Regions from separate parts of the Haloimpatiens massiliensis genome, predicted to be linked through region 1. Evidence: riboswitches for the same ligand, from Rfam matches in the RefSeq annotation. Region 1 holds a riboswitch; each other region holds the start of a gene.
The links. A riboswitch is a leader RNA that binds a small molecule or an ion and turns the genes downstream of it on or off. The one in region 1 is predicted to bind cobalamin.
Positions count from the first base shown of each region.

Region 2: linked by a shared signal. The riboswitch ahead of C1715_RS07140 (Ig-like domain-containing protein) and the one ahead of C1715_RS01065 (energy-coupling factor ABC transporter permease) in region 1 are both predicted to bind cobalamin.
Region 3: linked by a shared signal. The riboswitch ahead of C1715_RS07165 (LPXTG cell wall anchor domain-containing protein) and the one ahead of C1715_RS01065 (energy-coupling factor ABC transporter permease) in region 1 are both predicted to bind cobalamin.

Region 1 is NZ_LT854635.1:47,007-55,374, forward strand. It holds gene C1715_RS01055 (methyl-accepting chemotaxis protein) at 1-474, opposite strand, end outside; gene C1715_RS01060 (ketoacyl-ACP synthase III) at 734-1,744, shown strand; cobalamin riboswitch at 1,822-1,993, shown strand; gene C1715_RS01065 (energy-coupling factor ABC transporter permease) at 2,217-2,951, shown strand; gene C1715_RS01070 (energy-coupling factor ABC transporter substrate-binding protein) at 2,935-3,249, shown strand; gene cbiQ (cobalt ECF transporter T component CbiQ) at 3,233-3,913, shown strand; gene C1715_RS01080 (energy-coupling factor ABC transporter ATP-binding protein) at 4,023-4,847, shown strand; gene hemA (glutamyl-tRNA reductase) at 4,822-6,057, shown strand; gene C1715_RS01090 (precorrin-2 dehydrogenase/sirohydrochlorin ferrochelatase family protein) at 6,084-6,704, shown strand; gene hemC (hydroxymethylbilane synthase) at 6,788-7,702, shown strand; gene cobA (uroporphyrinogen-III C-methyltransferase) at 7,692-8,368, shown strand, end outside.
Region 2 is NZ_LT854639.1:395,492-403,859, reverse strand. It holds gene C1715_RS19750 (ABC transporter ATP-binding protein) at 1-613, shown strand, start outside; gene C1715_RS07145 (ECF transporter S component) at 577-1,515, shown strand; cobalamin riboswitch at 1,803-2,009, shown strand; gene C1715_RS07140 (Ig-like domain-containing protein) at 2,178-5,042, shown strand; gene srtB (class B sortase) at 5,121-5,879, shown strand; gene C1715_RS07130 (prenyltransferase/squalene oxidase repeat-containing protein) at 5,942-8,368, shown strand, end outside.
Region 3 is NZ_LT854639.1:406,377-414,744, reverse strand. It holds gene C1715_RS07190 (hypothetical protein) at 1-24, shown strand, start outside; gene C1715_RS07185 (PLDc N-terminal domain-containing protein) at 64-255, shown strand; gene C1715_RS07180 (ABC transporter ATP-binding protein) at 411-1,349, shown strand; gene C1715_RS07175 (hypothetical protein) at 1,339-2,085, shown strand; gene C1715_RS07170 (hypothetical protein) at 2,237-3,778, shown strand; cobalamin riboswitch at 3,959-4,163, shown strand; gene C1715_RS07165 (LPXTG cell wall anchor domain-containing protein) at 4,491-7,079, shown strand; gene C1715_RS19755 (DUF4430 domain-containing protein) at 7,262-8,368, shown strand, end outside.

The DNA.
Region 1 (8,368 bases):
AGTACGTAGATTTCCTTGAGGAAGGATGCTAGAATTAAACTTCCAAACAATTGATACACTTATTACTGCCATGACAATGGAGGTTGTCAGCATTTTTAAGTCTAAAAACAATGCACCTAGTATCACAAAATAAAATATAAACCACCACAGATCTTTAGATGGAATTGTAAAAGTTAAATATAAATAGTGCACATATGTAATTATAAGTATTGCCATTTTTAAAAACTTAAAGTTTTTTTGTATCAATACTCCTTCTTTTATGGTCATTTTATACATTGAAAATAGAACGGATATTTCTACAAGGGTTAAAATACCTAACTTAATCAATGTAGACCATTTTAGTTGTTCGTTTATTCCGAATTTTTTTAGAAATGTAAAGAAAATAAGAGAAAGTATACAACTAAAAGAATAAATGAGTATTACAAACTTTAATGTATCTTTTTGATATGAAATTATAGTTTTTTCATCTTTCACTAATTGACACCCTTTCTTTATAAATATTGTTAGCAGCGTTATTAACAGCAAGCAATAATATTATCGTTTGTAATTATAAAAAATTTAACGATTTTACAATATAATAGTAGATTTATGAGAAAATAATATAGTTATTGAATAATATGCAAAAAATTGATAATATATTTTTAAAAGGTATATATAGTTTCATTAAATATTTAATTAAAATTATAAATATAAATATAAAAGTTTTAAAATAGACGAATGGGAGTGACAGATTATGGGGTTTAGAAATGTAAATATCATAGGCACAGGTGTGTACCATCCAAAGAAAAGGGTAGGAAACGAATTTTTTATTAAACATTTTGACAATAAGGATGTAGACATAAGGGCACTTTTAAATAATCTAGGGAGGAAATATAGATATGTAATCGATAATAAAGAAGAAAATGCATTAACTATGGCGCTAGAAGCCTCTAGGGAGGCATTAAAAAGTGCAAATATATCACCAGAACAATTAGATATGATAGTATTTTCATCAGATACTCCAGAATATTTAACGCCATCTAATGCATTAATAATAAATAAAGAATTAAATGCCCAAAATGCACATATAGTATATGATTTAAATTCTAATTGTGTAGGAATGGTTGTTGCATTGGATCAAGCATCTAGAATGATGAAAACAAACGATGATATAAGATATTGTTTGGTGTGTGGAGGATTATACGTGTCTTCAATAGCAAGAGAAGATTGTAAGTACACTTATCCTGCTTCTGGGGATGCAGGAGCAGCCCTTATATTAGAAGCTAAAGAGGAGAAAACTCTTAGAGGAGTATTAGATTCAAAATATACCACTGTCTCTAAATATTATGATACAATAATGTCTCCAGCTTGTGGTATGACAAAAGCTAGACATAATGATGTAGGAGAATATGAAAAAAAGCAAAGGTGGAGAGGATTTCATTTGGATTTTTTTGCTCCAGAATGGGCAAAGGCAATTACATATTTTTCAAAAAAATTTCATTTTACAATTGATGATATAGAGCTTTTTTTATTATCTCAATATTCAAAGCAATTTATTACGGAAACTGCTAAATATTTAAATATAGAGGATTACCATGATAAATTCACTTATATTGGAGATAAGTATGGATACACTGGCACAACTAGCCCGATAGTAGCTTTTCATCATGCTGTTAAGGGCAAGGATATACCTAGAGGAGCTAAAGCAGTATTTTGTTCTGTAGGTGCAGGAGTAGCTATGTGCTCAGTACTTTATGAATTTTAATTTGGACAACTTATAAGAGAAATTTTTATATACTATTGAATATTTTGACTTTTTGTGGTATCGTTAGATTGTAAAATTTAAAAAAGAAAAATTTAGGTTATTAATATTAAAAGGGAAATTGGTGAAAATCCAATACAGCCCCCGCTACTGTAAGAGGGACGAAAGTTGACTATGCCACTGTATTATACGGGAAGGCCAACAAGTAGAGAGAACTTAAGTCAGGAGACCTGCCTAAGATTTTAAAGTATGCCTTCGGAGGGAAGAGACTACTTATAATTTATTGTATAATTTTAATGGATTAATTCTGTTAAATAGATGATTATAAGAAAAAATTCCCTAACCTATTGGTTAGGGTTTTTTATTTGTGTGTATCTTCTCACCTCAATTATTGAATATATTTATTAGCTCTATTTACTATTTAAATCCTGTGATTTATTTAAAATAAATATAAAAATTAAGAGGGGGATATAAAATGCGTAAAGAAAAACTTAAATTAGCTGCAGCTCTTGCATTACTAGCAGTTATTACGCCTTCCACTGTACAAGCTATGCATATAATGGAGGGATTTTTGCCAGCAAAATGGTGTATTTTCTGGGCTATAGTTACAATACCATTCTTAGTAATGGGAATTAAAAATTTAAATAAGATATTTAAGGAGCAGCCTAATAAGAAAATATTAATTGCTTTAGCTGGAGGATTTGTTTTTGTGTTATCTGCTTTAAAGATACCGTCAGTTACAGGAAGTTGTTCACATCCAACAGGAGTAGGGCTTGGAGCAATTTTATTTGGACCTACAATTATGAGTGTGCTAGGTATAATAGTTTTATTATTTCAATCATTATTACTTGCTCATGGTGGACTAACTACATTAGGTGCAAATACATTTTCTATGGCAATAGTAGGACCTTTAGTATCCTATGCAATATTTAAACTTTTAAAGAAAAACAATGTTAAGACATCAACTTGTGTATTTTTCGCAGCAGCTTTAGGAGATTTAGCTACATATGTTGTTACAGCTACTCAGTTATCTATAGCTTTTCCAGCTACATCAGGAGGTATAGGAGCTTCACTTGTAAAATTCTTAGGTATATTTGCAGTAACTCAAATACCTTTAGCTATAGCAGAGGGACTTTTAACTACTGTAGTTTACAACCTACTTTTAGATTATAAACGTGAAGGGGTGTTAAAAGATGAAAGCATCAACTAATACGGGCACTTCAACAAAAAAGAAGAATATAATTTTACTTTTAATAACATTGGCACTTATTATAACTCCTTTAGTATTTAAGAGCGGAGCTGAATTTGCAGGTGCTGATGATCAGGCAGAAGGGGCTATAACGGAAATAAACCCAGGATATAAACCATGGTTTGAAAGCATTTGGGAACCACCAAGTGGAGAAATAGAAAGTTTACTTTTCTGTGCACAAGGAGCTATAGGTGCAGGGGTTATAGGATATACATTAGGTTATTTTAAAGGAAAGAAAAAAAGTGCTTCTGATAGATAAATATGCATACACCAATAGATTAAGAAATTTTAATCCTATGGCAAAATTCTTTTTTGCCATAGGAATACTAATTTTATCCCTAAATATGAGGGATTATAGATTTAATCTATGTATTTTTCTATTTCTACTGATACTAACAGTAGGAGTTGCTGGAATTCCTTTTAAAAAGTATACTAAACTCCTTTGTATCCCTACAGCTTTTTTAATTGTGAGTCTTATAACTATTTTAATATCCTGTTCTCCTAAAAGGGAATTGTTTTTATGGGCACTACCACTGTCAAAAAATTACATAGGCATAACTAGAGATGCAATTGTTACCTGCAGACATGTATTTTTCAGAGCTATGGCTTGTGTAGCTGCCACATATTTTATGGCATTAACTATACCTATGAATCAACTTATAGTGGTTTTTAAAAAATTTAGATTGCCTAAGGTATTTATTGAACTTTTAATATTAATTTATAGATTTATATTTATATTTTTAGAAGAGTGCAAGGAAATACACACTGCTCAAGAAATGAGATTTGGGTATAATAATAGAAAAAATTCTTATAAGTCTCTTTCGCTTTTAATACGATGCTTATTTGTAAGAGTTATGCTTAAATATGAAGAATTAATTATATCATTAGAAAGTAAGCTTTATGATGGAGAGTTTAAAATGTAGAATTTAAGATGAAAAAGAAAATATAGTAGATAAATGATAATTGCATGGTGATTTAAATAAGATACTCTTAAAACATAACTTTTAATGGATAAAAGAAGGGGATGAAAATATGCTTAGGACGGAAAATTTAACCTATGTGTATGAGGATGGAACTGTAGCATTAGATAATATTAACATAGATATGAATAAGGGAGATAGAATAGGAATAATAGGGGCTAATGGTTGTGGAAAGTCAACACTTTTTTTAAATATCATAGGAATATTAAAACCTAAAAAAGGTTCGGTAATTTATGAGGGTGAGAAAATTCAATATAATAAGAAGTTTTTAAGGAAATTTAGGCAAAAGGTAAGTATAGTTTTTCAAGATCCAGATAAGCAAATATTTTATTCTAATGTGTATGATGATGTGGCTTTTGCTCTTAGAAATTTAGACTTTCCTGAGGATACAATAAAAGAGAGAGTAGAGTGTGTATTAAGAAAAACAGGAGCTTACGAATTTAAGGAAAAACCGGTACATTTTTTAAGTTATGGTCAGAAAAAAAGAGTAGCTATGGCAGGTGTTTTAGCTATGGATAGTGATATAATATTACTTGATGAACCTACTGCAGGATTGGATCCAGTGATGACTGAAAGTGTCACAGAAATAATACATAAGCTAGGAGAAGAGGGCAAGAAGATAGTTATATCTAGCCATAACATGGATTCTATATATGACATATGTGATTATGTGTATGTACTTAGTAAGGGCAAGGTAGTAGGAGAAGGAAGTGTAGAGGAAGTATTTACAAAGGAGGAGCTTCTTAAAGAAGCTGGTCTAAATCAGCCTTGGCTTGTAAAACTTCATAAAAATTTGCAGGTGCCTTTGTTTAAGAACGAGGAAGGTTTTTATAATTATTGGAGGGAACAATATGGAAATAGCAGTAGTAGGAGTTAATCATAATACTACTCCTATAGAAGTTAGAGAAAAAGTTTCTTTTACCGAAACTAAAAAGATAGAAGGAATAAATTATTTACTGGATGGACGCATTAATGAAGCGGTTATTTTATCTACTTGTAATAGAAGTGAAATATACATATGCAGTAATAAGATAAATGAGGGAATAAAAGATGTAGAAAAATTCTATAAGGAATTCTTTCATATAAATCATATACATGACTATATATTTGTGAAGAAAGGTAAAGAGGCTATAAATCATATTTATATGGTGGCTGCAGGCATGGATTCTGTGGTATTAGGAGAGGATCAAATTTTAGGACAAGTTAGGGAGGCTCTAGAATTTTCTATGGAAGTCGGGGGCAGTAAAAAGATACTAAATAAGCTTTTTAGAGAAGCTATAACTGCTGCTAAAGATATAAAGTGTAGGCTTAAGATATCCGAAATACCTCTTTCAACTAGTTATATTGGTATTAAACTTTTAAAAGAGCAACTACAATCCTTAAATGGTAAAAAGGCTCTTATAGTAGGTGCAGGAAAAATAAGTAGTTTAAGCTTAAAATATTTAAAAGAAGAGGGTTTAGATGAAATCTATATAACCAATAGAACTCATGGAAAATTAAAGGATTTGTGTTTTCAGTTTCCGGAGCTTAAGACTATAAAATATGAAGAAAGATATTCTCTTTTAAATGATATAGATATTGTCATAACTGCTACATCAGCTCCACATATGATATTTACTAAGAAGGATATGCCAAACATTAAAAAAGAGCTTTATATAATGGATTTGGCTCTTCCAAGGGATGTGGAGGAAAAGGTTGAAGGAATGAAAAATGTACATCTTTATGATATAGATGATCTAAAGAAAACTTCTGAGGAAAATTTAATAAAAAGAGAAGAACTAGCTAAAGAGGCTTTGGAGATAATAAGAGAAGATGTGGAAGAATTTATAGAGTGGCTTGAAAAGGTAAAGGTTGATCCTGTTATAAAATCTTTGAATGACAGATGCAGTGAAATTCAACAAGATACTTTAGATTACATAAATAGAAAATTAGATTTAGACTGTAGGGAAAAGAAGATAATAGAGAAGATGTTGGGTTCTGCTTTAAAGAGGGTTATAAGAGAACCTATAAAGAACCTTAAGGATATAAAAGAAACTGATCATATGGATACCTATATAGATATGGTGAATAAATTATTTGATTTTTAAGGAGAAGAGATATGTTCTATCCACTTATGATAGATTTGGATAATAAAAAAATAGTATTAATTGGTGGGGGACACGTGTCCCTTAGAAAAAGTAAGAAGTTTTTAGAGTATGGAGCTGAAGTTTATGTTGTTGCTCCTAGCTTTCAGGAATATTTTTCTGTTTTAAAAGAAGCTTATGCAGAAAAGCTTTGTTTAGTTAAAGATAATTATAAAAGTGAATATATAATGGATGCTTTTTTAGTAGTAGCCTCAACTAATTCAAAGGAGGTAAATAGTAAAATAGCATCTTTTTGTGTTGAAAAAAACATACTTTGTAATGTAGTTGATGATATAGAAGATTCAAGTTTTATAGTACCCTCTACAGTGAAAAGGGGCGACCTTTTAATTTCAGTGTCCACTTTAGGGAATAGTCCATCCCTTTGTGCTAAAATAAGAAGGGAGCTGGAACAAACTTATGGTGAAGACTATGAAGAATACGTCAGTTTGCTTGGGAAAGTAAGAAAAATTATTCTAGAAACTTGTAAGGATAATAGTGAGAAGAAAAATATTTTAAATAACTTAGCAAATTTGAAGCTACAAGAGCTTAAGGATTTTTATAAACAATTAAAAATAAATCCTTATAGTTATAAATGTATGAGTGACTTATAAATTACATAATTCCACCACATTGTACCTTTTTGTGGTTTGATCATTTATATATATTCTAATTTAGGAAGGGAGATTTTAAGAGCATGAAAGTAATTGTTGGGTCTAGGGGCAGTAAATTGGCGATTACACAAACTAATTGGGTTATAGATAAGATAAAAAAAGCGAATCCACATGTGGAAGTGGAGCTTAAAGTGATAAAGACAAAGGGAGATAAAATTCAAAATGTAGCCTTAGATAAAATAGGAGATAAGGGTATTTTTGTTAAGGAAATAGAGCAAGAGCTTCTAGAAGGAAAGATAGACATAGCAATTCACAGCATGAAGGACATGCCATCAACTCTTCCAGAGGGACTTAAGTTTTCTTATGTGCCAAAGAGGGAGGACTTTAGAGATGTGATAATTCTTAGAGAAGGGTATAATTCTTTAAAGGACTTGCCACAGGGAGCTAGAATAGGTACAGGCAGTAAAAGAAGAAAATATCAGCTTTTAAAGTATAGACCGGATTTAGATATAGTACCTATAAGGGGGAACATAGATACTAGAATAAGAAAAATAGAAGAAGAAAATCTTCATGGAGTAGTCTTGGCTGCAGCAGGTGTAAATAGATTAGGTATGGATGACAAAATCAAGAATAGAATTTTTTATGTAGACGAGGAAATAATACTTCCAGCACCAGCGCAAGGAATCCTTGCTATAGAGATAAGAAAAGATGATACCAAAATAGAAGAAATATTAAAGCCTATTCACCATGAAGAAAGCAAAACTCAAGCGGAGGCCGAAAGAGGATTTCTAGAGGCCATAGAGGGAAGTTGCCACATACCTGTGGGAGCTTTATGTACGGTAAATGGAGAAGAAATTAGTATAGATGGATTGTTTGGTTTAGAAGATGGAAGTGTAATGGTTAGAAAAATTGTAAAAGGAAAAAAAGAAGAAGCTAGAGAACTGGGACTTAAATTGGCGGAAGAAATCAGAGAGGAGATGAAAAACGTTGAAAGGTAAGGTATACTTAATAGGTGCAGGACCTGGAGATTATGAATTACTTACTTTAAAGGGTCTTAACTGTATTAGAAAAGCAGACATAGTTGTTTACGATAGACTTGCTAATGATAGCTTTTTAAAGGAAACTAAGGCAGGTTGTGAATTTATATATGTAGGTAAAGAGTCTAAAAATCACACTAAAACTCAAGATGAAATAAATGAAATTATAGCAGAAGAAGCTTTAGAGGGTAAAACCGTTGCAAGACTTAAAGGGGGAGACCCTTATGTATTTGGAAGAGGTGGAGAAGAGGGCGAATTTCTTTTAGAAAAAGGTGTGGATTTTGAAGTAGTTCCCGGCATAACCTCTGCAATTGGAGGTCTTTGTTATGCAGGTATACCTATAACTCACAGGGACTATGCATCATCTTTTCACGTTATAACAGGTCACCTAAAGGAAGAAGATAAGGAATTAAACTGGGAAGCACTAGCTAAATTAGATGGAACCCTTGTATTTTTAATGGGTATGGCTAATCTGCAAAATATATGTAATAACTTAATAGAACAGGGTAAATGTAAGGATACACCAGTTGCCATAATAAACTGGGCTACAAGACCGGAACAAAAGGTAGTAACAGCAACATTAGAAACCATATATGAGGTGGTACAAAGAGAAGGAATAAAACCACC
Region 2 (8,368 bases), on a different contig from region 1:
TGGTAAGGAAATAAATAAATATAAGTATAAAGAATTATTTACAGAAAATATATGTATGCTGCCTCAAGACCCTAAGGAATTATTCACAGAGCCAAGTGCTTTTGAGGATTTATTAGATATGGTTCAGGATATAAATGCTACAGATGATGAGAAAATAAGTAAAGCTAATGAAATGTTAGAGATTTTGGGTTTATCCAATTTAGGTGATTTACATCCCTATGATTTAAGTGGAGGAGAACAGCAAAGGCTTGCTTTAGGTAAAATTTTATTGTTAAATCCTAAGATATTATTATTGGACGAGCCTACAAAAGGACTAGATCCTTTTTATAAAAAAGTCTTAGCTAAAATATTTAAAAAACTTCAAAAAGAAGGAGTAACTATAATTATGGTTACTCATGATATAGAGTTCTGTGCCCAGTATTTTGATAGATGTGCCATGTTGTTTGATGGAACTGTTATTTCAGAGGATACACCAAGGGAGATTTTCAGTAGCAACAGTTTTTATACCACAGCGTCAAACCGCATGTCAAAACATATATTTGAAAATGCAATAACCTGTGAGGATGTGATTCAATTATGTCAAGAAAATATGATCCAAAACGTTATGAATTAGCATTTAGGAAAAGAACAGCTGTATCAGCATTTATAATATTTGTAATAATTCCTATTACTATATTTATAGGAATTAAATATTTAGAGGATAAAAGGTATTTACTCATAGGATTATTCATAGTATTTTATACAATGCTACCATTTTTCATGGTGTTTGAAAAAAGACGTCCAAGAGCTAGAGAGATAGTAATGATAGCAGTAATGTCTGCTTTAACTACTGTTGGAAATTTAATGTGTTTTATGATGACACCTTTTCAACCAGGAACTGCAATGGTTATTTTGTCAGGCATATCTCTTGGACCAGAAGCAGGATTTTTAGTAGGTGCTATTTCAAGATTTGTTGTTAACTTTTTTGCAGGACATGGTCCATGGACACCATGGCAAATGTTTTGCTGGGGTATATTAGGATTTTTGTCAGGGTTAATATTTAATAAAACCCAGGTGGATAAGGTAAAATCAAGAAGTTTTCAAATTATAGTAGGTCCAGTATTAAGTATCATAATATCCATATCAATAGGTTATGTGATATATCTTTATACAAAGTCTACGGCAACTTTTTTTGGATGGTGGCTATACGCATTTGGAGCAGTAGGACTTGTGCTTGGACTTTTTATACAAAGAAAGAGATTGCCCATAGATGACATAACTTTATCTATATATGGTTTTTTTACAACCTTCATAATATATGGTGGCATAATGAATATGGCTGCTATGGTCATGGCCAGTTCAATACCAGCTTCAAATGTAACTATAAGTTTTAAATCACTAGCTATGCTTTACATTTCAGGTGCTCCCTATGATGCTGTTCATGGTTTTGGTACAGCCTTTTTCCTATTTGTATTTGGAGAAAAGATGATAAAGAAAATGGAAAGAGTAAAGATAAAGTATAGATTATATATTTAAAATCATGGAAACAATATGAAAATGAGATGGCTTTTACGTTTTTTTTGTTTACAATATTATACAGGTGATATTATCCTAATTACTATTATGCTTGGGGTTGCATCAAATTTTTGGGGATAAGACCTTTGGAACCATGGTAAATATTTAGTTTGGGATAATAGAATTTTTTTGATTTCTAGTAATGTAATTTTTAAAGCATAAAAGATAAATATTTCAAAATATATTGTATTATGGATACATAAGATATATAATACAGTTGTATGATTAAATTTAAACAATTGAAATTGAATAATTATTAGATGTAGGGTTGTACATTCAAACGTACATTAAAAGGGAATATGGTGAAAGACCATAACAGCCCCCGCTACTGTGAGAAAGACGAAAGCTTATAGAAGAACATATTTTAATGTTCTTAGTCACTGGTAAAACTGGGAAGACTTTAAGTTAGTAGGATGATTTCAAGTCAGGAGACCTGCCTTATGTTGTTATTTAAGCAATATCGGTGGGATTTTAGCTTGATTATTTTAATGCAAGTAATAAGTATTATTTTAAGTACTTGTTATTTATAATTAATTTTTAATAATCTGTTTTAAAAGAGAACCGAATTTAGGTTCTCTTTTTTGTTTTAATAATTTAGATATTTTATAGGGGGGAAACAAAAAATGAAAGTGAAAAAAGTCTTGGCTCTGTTGTTGTCGCTGTTTATGCTGATAATAGCAGTTCCAGAATCAGCCTATGCGGTTGAAAATGGACAAATTTCCTTAGAAACAACATTAATTGATGGTGCTACACTAAAAGGTAGTAAAAAAACCTTCGATGTTGTTGCTAGATTGGATGGCAAAAAAATATCAAGTGAGGTTACCTTAAATGGAGAAAAGGTAAATCCAAATTGGGATGACGAAAACAAAACAAGCTATACACTTAAATTTAGTCAAGAGGGTAAAAATACAGTTGTTGTAAGAGCCTTTTCTGGTGATATTGAAGCAATTAAAACCTATAACATTATATATGAAAAAGCTGCCAAGGGTGAGTTAATTGGTTATGCTACTTGGACAGTAGAAGCATTAACAATTGGTAGAGGTTTTATAATTGAACCCACACAAGTTCCAATTTATGAAGGTGAAAATGCGGCACAGGCACTAGATCGTATTTTGACTGAACATGGTTATTCATATGAACATACTGGAAGATTGGAGGATAGCTTTTATTTGTCTATAGTAGGAGATGGAGGGGTACTTGATCATGGATGTACAGATCAAGATAAAGCACAACTTTTGAATGCTCCTGTCAATATTGAGGATAAAGTACCACAAGGACTAAAAACTGTTTTAGAGAGTAAAGGTAACTGGCCACCAGATAATTTAAATGATGCTAGTTGCTTGGGAGAGTTTGATTACACATTTATGTCTGGTTGGATGTATGCTCTAAATAATGTATTCCCAAATGTAGGTTTTGCTGATTCTTATCCAGCCGATGGAGATGTGATTCGTGTGCAATTTACTTTATATGGATATGGTGCCGATATCGGTGGCGGATATGCCATGGGTGGTGAAAATACCGACTTTTATGAAGTAGCCAATAAAGATAGATTGATGACATTACTTTCTTCTATAAATTCTGCTAAATATAAAGAAGAAATATTAGCAAAAAATTGGATTAAGTCAGTATATGACGAGGCAAATAAGATAGCTGCTCAATTGGATGCAACACAAAAGTCTGTAGATGAAATTTATATGAAATTAGATAAAGTTATAAAACAATTTGAACTACAAAAACTTGTTATAAAAGATATAGATAATTTACCAGAAAATATTACATTAGATGATCAAGAAAAAGTTATGAAAGTAAAGGAAAATTTTGATAGACTAACTGCTGATGTTCAGAAAGAGATAACAAATATTGAAAAGTTAAACAATGCAATTAAGAAGATTGAAGAAATAAAAGAAATTTTACAAAACGTAATAAAAGATATAGATAATTTATCAGAAAGCATTACATTAAAAGATGAAGAAAAAGTTATGGAAGTAAAGAAAGCATTTGATAAATTAAGCAGTAGTGATCAGAAAAGGGTAACAAATGCTGAAAAATTAGATAATGCGATTAAAAAGATTCAAGATCTTGTAATAGAAGAGATAGATAAATTACCAGAGAATATTACATTAGATGACGAGGAAAAGGTTATAGCAATAAAGTCCAATTTTGACAATCTAACCAGTGATATTCAGAAACAAATAACAAATGTTGAAAAATTAAATAAGGCAATAGAAAAGATTCACCAAATTAATGGAGCTTTACAAAATGTAATAAAAGAGATAGATAACTTACCTAAAAATATTATATTAGATGACCAAGAAAAAGTTATGGAAATAAAGAAGCAATTTGATAAGTTGAGTAGTGCTGATCAGAAAAAAGTAACAAATGCTGAAAAGTTAAACAAATCAATAGAGACCATTGAAGAACTTAATAGAAATTTACAAAAAATAATAAAAGATATAGATAGTCTACCAGAGGATATTACACTAAAAGATGAAGAAAAAGTTATGGAAGTAAAGAAAGAATTTGATAAATTAAGTGTTAATGATCAGAAAAAGGTGACAAATGCTGAAAAGTTAGATAATGCAATTAAAAAGATTCAAGATTTAAAGATTCCTTTGACTGGCATATCACTTAATAGTACATCTTTAGTATTAGAAAAAAATGCTCAGGAAAATTTAATAGTTAGTTATAAAGAAGAAAATACCACAGATGATAAAACTGTACAATGGACAAGTTCAGATGCTACAGTTATAAAGGTAGAAGATGGAAAGATTACAGCGCTAAAAGCGGGAGAGGCAGTTATTACTGCAAAAGTTAGTAATTTAACTGCTACTTGTAAAGTTACAGTTCCTAAACTAAGCACTAAACCAGTAGAGAATCAAGACAAAGATACTGGAATTAAGGTAGAAATGCAGTCTAATGTTGTGCCAGTGGATACAAAACTGGTAGTAGTACCAGTAATAGAGTCAAATGCAACGGTTTTCAATAAGATTAAAACAGCATTAAAGGGTACTTCGGAAAAATTTAAATCCTTCGATATTTCACTAGAAAGTGAGAAGAAAAAAATTCAACCAAATGGTAAAGTGAAGGTTACAATGAATATACCTACTGATTATGATCACAGTCGAGTACTTGTGTACAGAATATTAGAAGATGGTACTCTACAAGATATGAAAGCAACTATTAATGGTAATACTATATCTTTTGAAACAGATCACTTTAGTTTGTATGCTATTGCAGAAAAAGCTAAAGCTACTTCAGAGAAATCAAAATCAGGAGAAAATGCAGAGACAAATAAAACAGAAAAAGCTACAGAAACATTTAAAGCTGCAGATGTTGAAGATACACCTAAATTAGCAGAAATTACGGAAACACCTAAAACAGGAGACAAGTCACCTATTCTCATGATGAGCATTGTAGCTATTACAGCTTTAGCAACATTAGTAGTGTTGATTGTTTCAAAAAGGAAAAAATACAATAAAAATATATAAATTCATAATGAAAACTTTGGTGCCCTAAAGAAATATAGAGCAAAGATTTTTGATTGTTTTTTGAGAAAGGGGTTAAATATGATATTTAAAGTAGAGGTTAAGAAAGGAAGGAAGATACTATTTTTAATTGCACTAATAGCTTTTCTCTTTTCTACAGCGAGCCTTGTTTATATGGGATATAAATTTTACTATAATAAAAAATTAAATGATAATTTATCCAAAAAGCTTTCTCAAATAATCGAAAATGGATCAAGTAATAATAGTGAAAATAGAAATATTATGCAAAGTTTAATTGATATAAATAGTGACATAAAAGGGATTATAAAGATTAATAACAGTAAAGTTAATTATCCAGTAGTCCAATGTGCAAATAATGAATTTTATATTAAACATGATATTAAAAAGAATAAAAGTAAGTATGGCACTATTTTTATTGATTACAGAAACAAATTAAACAATAATAGTCTAGCTGGACAGAACATAATTTTATACGGACATAACATGAAAGATGGAAGCATGTTTGCAGACTTAAAACTTTTTAAAAATAAAGAGTTTTATAAGAATAATCAATTAGTAGACTTAGCTATTCTTCCTAAAAAATATAAATTTGAAGTTTTCTCTGTTTTTGTTGTAAATGCAGACTTTGATTATAGAAAAATTTATTTTAATAATGATGAAGAAGTGAGCAATTATTTAAAGTTAATCAAAAGCTCCGCATTGTATTTTAGAAATGTTGAATTTAACTGTAAGGATACAATGATTACTTTGTCTACCTGTGCATATGATTGGGAAAATGCTAGGCTTGTAGTTCAAGGAAAGTTAATTAAAGTTGAATAATAGAGCATAATTAATACAGTTTTATGTTGACATAGTAATAAATTAGAGGGGAAGTGTATATTTTGAAAATTAAAAAAAGGTTACTAAGTATTATACTTTCGATATTTATGATACTTGGAATGACCACTAATGCTTTTGCAGAGGAAGTAAAAGTAAATTCTATTTCCAATGCAAAGCTAGAAGAAACCATTGAAGGAATAATAAAATGGGCAAAGCAGGGAAATGAAAAGTTATTAAATCCTGAATTTTTAACAATGGCAGGAACCACACCAGGTGATTGGTTTCCAATAGGTGTTGGAAGATATGGATATAAAGATGATTATGCTGCATATCTTTCTGCTATAGAAAAAAATGTTACTGAAAGATACAAAGAAAAAGGTAAATTGCATGCTGTTAAAGGTACTGAGTGGCATAGAATTTCTTTAGCAGTTCTCGCTATGGGAGGCGATCCTACAAAGATTGGAACTGACCCAGAGGGTAAGCCTATAAATCTAATTGCAGATGGAACTTATAACTGTGTTACAAGAAGAGGAATTAAAGGACAGGGTATAAATGGAGCTATTTGGGCACTTATTTCTTTGGACAGCATGAAATATGAGGTTCCAGAAGGAGCTAAATATACAAGGGATGATATTATTAAGGCAGTACTTGAAGAACAGATAGCAGATGGTGGATTTGCTCTTTGGGGAAATGTATCTGATGTAGATATAACAGGTATGGCTATACAAGCTTTGGCACCATATTATAACAGTGATAAGGTGTACACATATAAATCAAAAAAGATTAAGGACGCACAAGGAAATTATATAGAGTGTAATAAAACTATAAAACAAATTATAGATGAAGGTCTAGATTTAATGGGTACAAGACAGAATAATGATGGGGACTTTACTAGCTGGGGAACTGAAAATGTAGAAAGTACAATTCAAATTCTTACTGCATTGTGTTCTATTGGAATTGACTGCGAGAAAGATTCTAGATTTATAAAAAATGGAAAAACTCTAATTGATGGAATAATGAAATATAGAAATGAAAGGGACGGGGGATTTTTACATTCATATAAGTATGATCCTGAAAATCCATCTTCTAAACCTGATGCATCAAATAGTATGGCAACAGAACAGACTCTTTATGGATTGGTATCTTACTGGCGCTTAAGAAATAATATGAGAAATTTATATGATTTTCGTCCAGAAACCAATCAAAAGGAATTCATTATAAAAGGTAATGGAAATAATTACAACATAGCTTTTGATAAGGATAAACAAAGCTATTCTCTTGAAATCCCATCCAATGTAAAGAGTTTTAGCTTTGTAAATATACCAATGGGTGCTTATGATACAAGCAGTATACCATTAAACTCTGAAATAAAAGCTGTGGATGGAGATAAAATACAGATTGAAATAAAAAATAGAAAAAATGAAGTGAAAAAATACCAAATTAGTATCACGGTAACAGATGAAGCCATGATAAATGATGTAATAAATTCTATTAAGAATCTTCCAGAAACAATTACCTTAAATGATGAGAAAAAAATAGTAGAAATAAATGAAAAATTTAATAAACTAAGCGATGCTGATAAGAAAAAGGTAACAAATATTGAAAAATTAAATAATGCAAATAGCAAGCTTAAGGAACTTAAAAAAGAATTAGAAAAAGAAAATCTTGCTAAGTTAAAATTGATTTTAGAAAATATTGACAGATTACCAAGTGATATTGGACTTGATGATAAAAATAATGTTTCTCAACTTTTAATTGCTCTAAAAGCATTACCAGATTTACCAGATAAGAAAACTGGCTGTGAAAAATTAGAGTCATTAATGAAAAAGATAGAAGAAATTGAAGCTAAGGTAAAGAAAATTGATGATAGAATTTTTAGTGAAATATATCCTATGAATATAACTTTAAAGGATAAAAACACTGTTTTAGAGTTAAAGGCTGAATATGAAAAACTTAATGAAAAGGATAGAAAGCATGTTAAAAACTATAAGGATGTTTTATTTGCAGAAAAAGTAATTAATGAACTTGAAAATAATAAGACAATAATAAGTGATGTATTTAAAAATATAATTGGTTCTGACGAAGTGTATACCTTTAAAGATAAGACTATAGAAGGTAAGGACTATTCAATAAGCTTTAAGGGTAGTGAAATTACAGATCCAACTATTAGTTTTAATACAAAGATTTCATTTACATCTGAAAATTATGGAAAAATTAAAAGTATTGCAAAAGATGCTACTATTTTAAGTTTTGATCATGAAGGTAAGCTACCAGGAAAGGCAAAAGTAACTATAGATGTTGATTTAGCAGATGGAGATTATTTCTTATACTATTTTAATGAAAAAACAGGTAAAAGCGAATTAGTTAATGAAATTTCTGTTAAAGATGGAAAAGCAGTATTTGAAATTGATCATTGTTCAGATTATTTTATTAGTGCAAATTCTAAGCTTGGCATAAAGGATGAACAATCATCATCAAATAACCAGGGT
Region 3 (8,368 bases), on a different contig from region 1:
TATTTTAAGAAGAAAAATAAGTAATTTGTAGCTTATAAATAAATGCAAATAGGAAGTAAAGGAGTGGATATTGTGACTATAGATTTTACATTATTAATACCAATATTAATACTTCAAGCTATTTTTTCAATTTACTGTTTTATAATAATAGCAAAAAGTCCAGTGAAATTTATCCCAAAATGGGCGTGGACAATACTATGTTTTAATTCTATAGGATGTATTGCATTTTTAATAATAGGCAGAAATGAGGATTAGAAAATATGAAACAAATGTAAGGGAAGTGATGAAAATAATGATATTAAGAAGTAACGAAAGCAGTAATTTTAGAAAAATGAAATTAATAATTATGGGAAAATGAAATTAGTAATTTTATAAGGGAATTAAATAATATTAGGAAAGGATGAAGGCCAATGAATATATGTGAGGGGGACAATGATTTTACTTTAGAACTTATAAACTTAAATAAAAATTATGGCAATTTTAAGGTACTTAAAAATATAAACTTAAAGATTCCACAGGGGGTTATTTACGGATTTATTGGTGAAAATGGAGCAGGTAAAACTACTACTATGAATATAATATGTGGTTTGAAAAAAGCTTCATCAGGACAGGTAATCTTTTGTGAAAAAGAGCTTAATTATGATGATGAGAGAAAATCTATAGGGTATCTTCCTCAGCAACCTAAATTTTATAACTATATGAGAGTTAAGGAATATTTAGATTTTATACTAAGCCTTTCTCCTTCTAAAGATTCTAGTTTTTCTAGAGATGAATTACTTTCAGTAGTTGGTCTAAAAGAAGCATCAAATAAAACCATAAAAACTCTTTCAGGAGGCATGCTTCAGAGATTGGGGATAGCTACTGCTATATGTAATAATCCTAAGATAGTTATACTGGATGAACCTACCTCAGCATTGGATCCGGAAGGTAGAAGAGAAGTTATGAATATAATTAGAAGTCTCAAGAAAAGAGGTATGACAGTATTTTTTTCAACTCATCTTTTAAGTGATGCAGAAGATATATGTGATTATATAACTATAATTCATAAAGGTGAAATTGTTACTTCAACTACTCTTGACTCACTTAAAAAGCAGTATTCATCCTTTTATTATGAAGTGATTTTTGATGGCTGTGTACAAAAACAAAATTATCCACAATTTATAAAAAATATAAAACAAAATGAAGAAATAATGTTAATTTATGTGGATAATACTTTAAAAGATGAATGTGATTTATTTAGATATTTAGTATCTTTAAATACTCCTATAAAATCCTTTACTAAAAAAGAAGTATCATTAGAGGATATATTCTTTAATCTTGTTAAGGCAGGTGTTTGCAATGACATTTAAGGCATATATAAATAAGGAATTTATAGAGGCTAAAAGAGAACATAAACTAATAATATTATTTATGGGATTCTTTTTCTTCGCGCTATTAACTCCTCCTATGCTAAAAGTCACACCAAAGCTTTTAGAAAAACAATATGGAACTGATATGTCAAGTCTTTTTAAAACATCAGCAATGGATTCTGTGGCAAACTATTTAAGTAGTACCTTACCTCAAATTTGTGTATTGATTTTATGTCTTACACTTAGTGGAGTTTTATGCAATGAAATTTCTAAGGGAAACATAATATTTCCTATAACAAAAGCAGCAAATAAGGCATCAATTGTAATATCAAAATTTTGTTTTTATGGGGTTGTAGTATTTATAATAAGTACGCTTTCTGTAATCACAAACATATATTATTCTTTTATTGTATTTAAGCAGGATTTTCCTAATATAAAAACTGTGTTTATATGTTCTTCTAGTGTATATATTTATCTATTGTTTATTCTTTCATTGATATTTTTGTTTAGCAGCTTGTTTAAAAAATCTATGGCGGTTGCACTGTTATCTATGGGAATAAATATCTTGTTAACTCTTTTAAATACATTTAAATATTCTTTTAATCCTTTTACTCTTATAGCAGAAAGCTCGAAGCTTTCAAGTGAGTTCTCCAGTAAACCTCTAATAATAACAGTTATAATAACAGTCTTATCAATAATTTCTTCTATATTATTATTTACAAAAAGAGAAATTTAAAGTAAGAGGACAGTGTAGCTATCTGAAGCATGCAGAAAGTATCTTAAATGGGCCTAGTTGTACTGTTTTTCACACTCTGTAATTAATTTGATATCAATGATATAATAGTAAATAATGGTTAAAAATAATAGTTTTAAATGGGGTGAATTAATTGGGGATAATTAACGAAAAGAAGGTACTTGATTTTTATATTAATGAGATTGGTAAGGATTCAATAGCGTTTTTGAAGAATAAACCATGGTACAAGAAAGATATATTAAGGGAAATATCAAACTTAAGAGAAGCTGATGAAATGCATAATAAAATTAAAATTTGCAAGAAACTTTGGAAACTTCTATTTGAGGCATCCATGAGCTTTATAGATTCTGATAGAAGAGGTTATGATGATTTATTTGCATATTTTGATGAATATGTAAATTTTGAAGAGCTTATATTTGCATCGGATTCTTTTTATAGAGATCATACTATGCACTGTCTATGGGTATATTTTTTAGGTGAATATATTATAAAAAATCATGAATTTAAGATTTTTTTTAACAAATACGGTAAGGAAGATGAACAATTAAGGCAAATATCCGATGTGTTTAGAAAAAGTAAATATTCAGAAGTATTTCAGGATGTAATTGAGTTAGATGATCTTATTAAAGAATTTGAAGATTATAATGATTCCGTAAGATGTTTAGGAGCTTTAACTCATGATCTTGGCTATCCTATAAAGAAAATAAATTCTATAAATAAAAATATAAAAAGTATACTGCCTCATTTTGGAATAAAAGACTTTAGTGAATTTGATTTTAGTTATTCAGATATACACGATAATTTAATAAAAGATTTCATAAATCTTATAAGTTATAATTTTAGTTTTTTACGAAAATCAGGTGAAGAGTCAGAGCAAATTATTAAAAAGATATTTAAATTTAATGGATATAGTGGGGAGATAAAGGGAGTAAATGAAGAAGCAATTTTAAATTTAACAGAAGAGGAGAGTAAAATTTTAAAAAATAATAAACTTAAAATGCAGTTGTACTTTAGTTATTCTAGGCACATTAGATATTCAAAGGATTTTGAAAACTACCAACATGGAATAATGAGTGCTTTTCTTTTGTTTAGAAAATTGTCCGTATTTAGTAATAGACCTTTTAACTATTCAGATTACAAAACATTAAATGTAAATAAATATGATTATGTTAAGACAATGGTACTTGTATCAATACTTATGGCTATATCTGATCATACTAGTGAAGGTTTTCAAATGAAAGGAATTATTGATGATTCGTCCTTTTTGACCTTTATAGATGAGCTTGAGGAATTTTCGAGAATTTCTAGAGCTAATCAAAATAGACAATATATAAATGAGTTCTGCAAATCAAACATATATGCTGAGGATGGATATCTAAATATTGATTTTATCTTTGATAACACTGAAATAGATAATCTTGATCCTGAAGAAGCTTTCAAAGGAAGATGTAAAAGATTTCTCACTCTATTTAATATAAGTGAACTGGATGATAATTTTAAACTTAGACTGAGATGTATTGGAAAGCTACCTTATGACAATAATGTGTACATGCTAGAATTAAGAAGGAAATTTGCTAATATAACTATAAATAATGAGGAAAAGAACATACCTGAATATCTTAAGACAAAGCAGTTTTTAACAAGAGAAGCTTATGCTTTAAGCAGAGGAAAGTAAAGAAGTAGGGGGACGGTTAAGAATTTTTAGATAAAAGTTCTTAACCGTCTCTATTTTTATCTTATTTTTCTTAAAATAAATAAATTATTTCTAAATTTCTTCTTTATTTCGTATTTCTACTGATTTCTACTATTGACAATATTATACCGTATAGTTAATATTATCTTGAACATGTTAATAATTTAATAATAAAATATGGGTTTCGTTGCTGAAGAGTTATTTATTAAGATTTAGCAATGGATTAAAAGGGAATCAGGTTAAAATCCTGAACGGTTCCGCCACTGTAATAGAGGAGTTTAAGAATATTATGTCACTGGGTAACTGGGAAGACATTTTTAAATGATGATACTTAAGTCAGGATATCTGCCTATATTTTTCACCAAAGTCTCTACGATTAATAGGGGGGTGTTAAATGTGGAAATGTTTTCATATTATTTATTCGCTGTCTTTTAACCTCGTGTTAGAAGATTTTTTTATGTGATTTTTTAAAAGTTTATGTTGTATACTTACTAGTTTTAAAGTTACATAAGGTACATGAAAAGAAATAACAAGTTAAATATACTAGCATACTGACTTATTATTTTTAAATTCAAACTGATGTATTTAAATTTAACTATATTAATAGAATTACTAAGTTTAAAATGGAAATTTACAGCATTTTAAAATAATATGTACTATATCTTAAATCAATAAATTAAAAGGTGTGTGAAAAATGAAAAAAAAGTTAAATATATTTAAACATTTTTTGGCCATGGTAATTATTATGGCTATGGTATTAACGAATTTTACCAGTGTATTTGCTGAAACGAAAAAAACAGATAAGTTAGTAGAAGCTGGTACTACTTTAAACTGGCCACAATTTATGGGAAATTTAAAGCTTCAAGGAGTATCTGATGCCAAAACCCCAAGAAATGGTGAAGAAATGGAATTAAAGTGGAAATATACTGAATCTAAAAGCGATTCGGATTGGGTTACTACTCCAGGCACTCCTATTATAGTAGGGAACTATACTTATTGTTATATATATGAAAAACTTATTAAATTTGAAACTAGTACTGGAAAAGTAATAAAAACTGCACCAGCTCCAGGAGATGCCGCATTTTTTATAAATTTGGCTTATGGTGATGGTAAGATTTTTGTTCCAAGACATGTTACAAGAAAAAACGGACAGCCAGGGAAAACATATTTAATCGCATATGATGCAAATACTTTAGAACAGTTATTTGTTACTGCTTCAATAGCAGAGGGTGCACAAATTCAAGCACAGGTATTTTACAATGATGGTTATGTATATACAGGACCAAGAGATCGTAATGGAAAATATGCTGCTTTTAAAACTACAGATGTAGATCCTTCAAAATCAGATGAAGTGGTAGAATCAGCATGGACTGTAGAAACTAATACAATGTTAGGATTTGGAACAAATGCGGGTCCTGCATTTGTAAATGGAGCAGTTATATTTGCAGATCAAGGTAAAATTAGAAGAGAGGGTAGTGTAGTAAGATCTGTTGATGCAAAAACAGGAAAAATAATTGATTCCATGGTTTTACCAAATAAAGAAGTGGTTTCATCCACTATTGTATATTATCCAAAGAATAACCGTATATATATATCTGCTAGCGGTGCTGGAAGTCTGGGAGCTGTAGTACGTTCATATGAGATAAATAGTGATGGGTCTTTTAAAAAAGAGAGTATGAAGGCATACATTTCTGATGTTGATGGTGGTGGAACTCAATCAAGTCCAGTAATTTATAATGATAGATTATATCTTGGTGGTGGTGGACATACTATGGGAAGTAATGAACCATTCCACGTAATAGATGCAAACACTATGGAAGAGATTTATAGGATAGATGAAATTATTACAAAAGGTACTCCTATATTAACTACAGCTTATGCCACAAAAGAAAATAATCAAGAAGTTTATTTATATATTATTCCTTATGCACCAGATAAGGAAAGTGACAGTTCAGTAATGTATATTGTTAGAGATAGTATAGGACAAACTAAACCTAAATATGAAAAGGTTACTAATATAGGAGAAAAACAATACGCTTCACAAAGTGTAGCAATTGCTCCTAATGGAGATATGGTTTTCTACAATGATGCTAGAATACTTTACAATTATGGAAAGAAAAATAATACTAATATAGGTGTTGCTGATATCATAAATCAAATTGAAAGACTACCAGACCCAGCTGGTTCTCCATATTATAATAGTTTTGAAATTAAACGTATATTTGAACGTTATGATGCTTTGAAAGATCAAGAGAAAGCTAAGGTTACTAATTTTGATAAGCTGCAAAAAATATTAGAAAATGTTGATCCAATAGAGTATTTAATAAAAGGTATTGATTCATTGCCAGAATTAAAAGATATAACATTAGATGCCCAGGGTAGAGTTCTAGCTTTAAAAGCATCTTATGATAGGTTATCAAATGAAGAAAAAGCTAAAATAACAAATTCAAATAAATTACTTAAGGCTGTTGCAAAAGTAGAAGAATTACAGAATGCTGTTTCAGCAAAAGGTGTTATGGAAGCAATAGGTAATATAAAACCAGTGGACAAAATTACTTCTGTAGACAGTGCTTCCATCGTATCTACAAGAGCAAGATATGATGAATTAAGTGATGGCGGTAAAAAATTAGTTACAAATCTTTCTAAATTAGAAAAAGCTGAAGAAAAATTAGAAAAAGTATTAAATCAAATAAAAAAAGTAGACGAGCTTATTAAAAATACATTAATTGGTGTAGCCATTAATACTAATAGTAAGTCGTTAATAGATAATGTAGATAAAGCCATTAATGGACTTACTAAAGAAGATTTAGCTACTATTACTAGTTATGAGCAGTATTTTATTCCAGCGAAGGTTGACTTTATAAATGCATTAATTAATGAAAAACTTATGGATGGAGATAAAAAGATTACTGTAGATAAGAATAATGTAGATGAGATAAAGAATATTATAGATGAAGTAGAAACTAACTATAAATCTATACCAGAATCAGAGAAAAAATATATTGAAAATTATAATATTATTCCTGAAATATCAAAAGATGTAGAGAAAATTAGTAAAGAGAAAGAAAAATCATCAGATAAAAATTCAATTAAAGACAATGCAGATAGTGATAATAAAAACTTAAAGTCTGATAAACAAAATAGCAGTGAATATAAAGAGGATAATGATACCTTGCCTAAAACTGGTTCAAGAAATTATCCAGCTATTATTGCAACAGTTTGCATATTAATAGGAGTAATTCTATTTGTATATAATAGAAAAAAATCTGTTAAAGTACAATAGGTAAAAAATCAAATAGAATAATCAAAAGGGTAAATAGCAAAATTAAAAAGAATAATTAAAGGTAAGGGAATGGAAGTATAAAATAATAATTACAAATGAGAGGTTATAACTATAGAAAAATAATTAAACAGTGAGAGATCATATAATGTGGTCTCTCCAAATAATTTATAAGGGGTTTGGTTATGAAAAGAAAAAGGATAAGAAGGATAATACTCATCAGTATATTGGCCTTTTTTGTAATAGGTGGACTTTATAAATTGTCTATCGAACCATCGGATTATAATAAAGCTATTTCTACACAGATAAAGAAAGCAAATACATTATTAGATAAGGCTAAGCTGGGAAATGACAAAGGCGATTACTCTAAGAATAATATTATTAAGATAAAAAATGCTATTGCTGAGGCTGAAGTTTTAGTTGAAGAGGAAGCACCAGATATTGATGATATGAGAAAACAATATAAGAAAATTAAAGCTGATATTAAAGAATTCAAATCTTCCTCTAATAAAAATTGTCTATCAAGTGAAGAGTTAGAAAAGATAAAAAAAGAAAATAAAATCTTTAATAAGGAAATTAAGGTAGGATCTAATAAAAAAGTAGAGTGGAATATATTAGGAAGTAAGGTTAAGGAGATACATCCAATAAATTTAGATATAGAAACTGATACAGTGTATGAGGAATTTATTAAAATCATTGCTAAGGACAATAGCATGAAAGTGGACATGTTGTCTTTCCGCCATAATAATAAATTGCCTCTAGAGGTAGACATAAAACTTCATAATCCATCTAAGGAAAAAAAATATCTATATAAATATAATGAAGCTTCTAATCATTTAGTTTATAAATCTGAAATACAGTTTAAAAACAGCATGGCTTCATTTAGCATAGATGAAGGTGGAGATTGGGTATTATCTGATGTAAAGACAGAAGTAGCAAAAGTAAAATTTGATGAAGTAAAACCTAAAAATGAAAATAAGGATGAATCATCTAAAGCTGAAAAGGATAAAGCAAAAACTTCAGAGATTGCCGAAGATAAAAATAATACAGATAAAAATAACTCAGATGAAGTAAATAGTAATAAGGATAATGCTAATAAAGAAAACAAAGATGTAAAAAGTAGTAATAAAGAAATTAATAATAGATATGTAAGCAATAAAGCAAATAATAATACTAATAATAAAACAGTAGCAAGTAAAGAAAGAACTAAAAGTACTTCTGCCAATTCAAGAAGGACTAAAAAGAGATACTGTACTATAGAAATTCGTTGTAATACAATACTTAACAATATG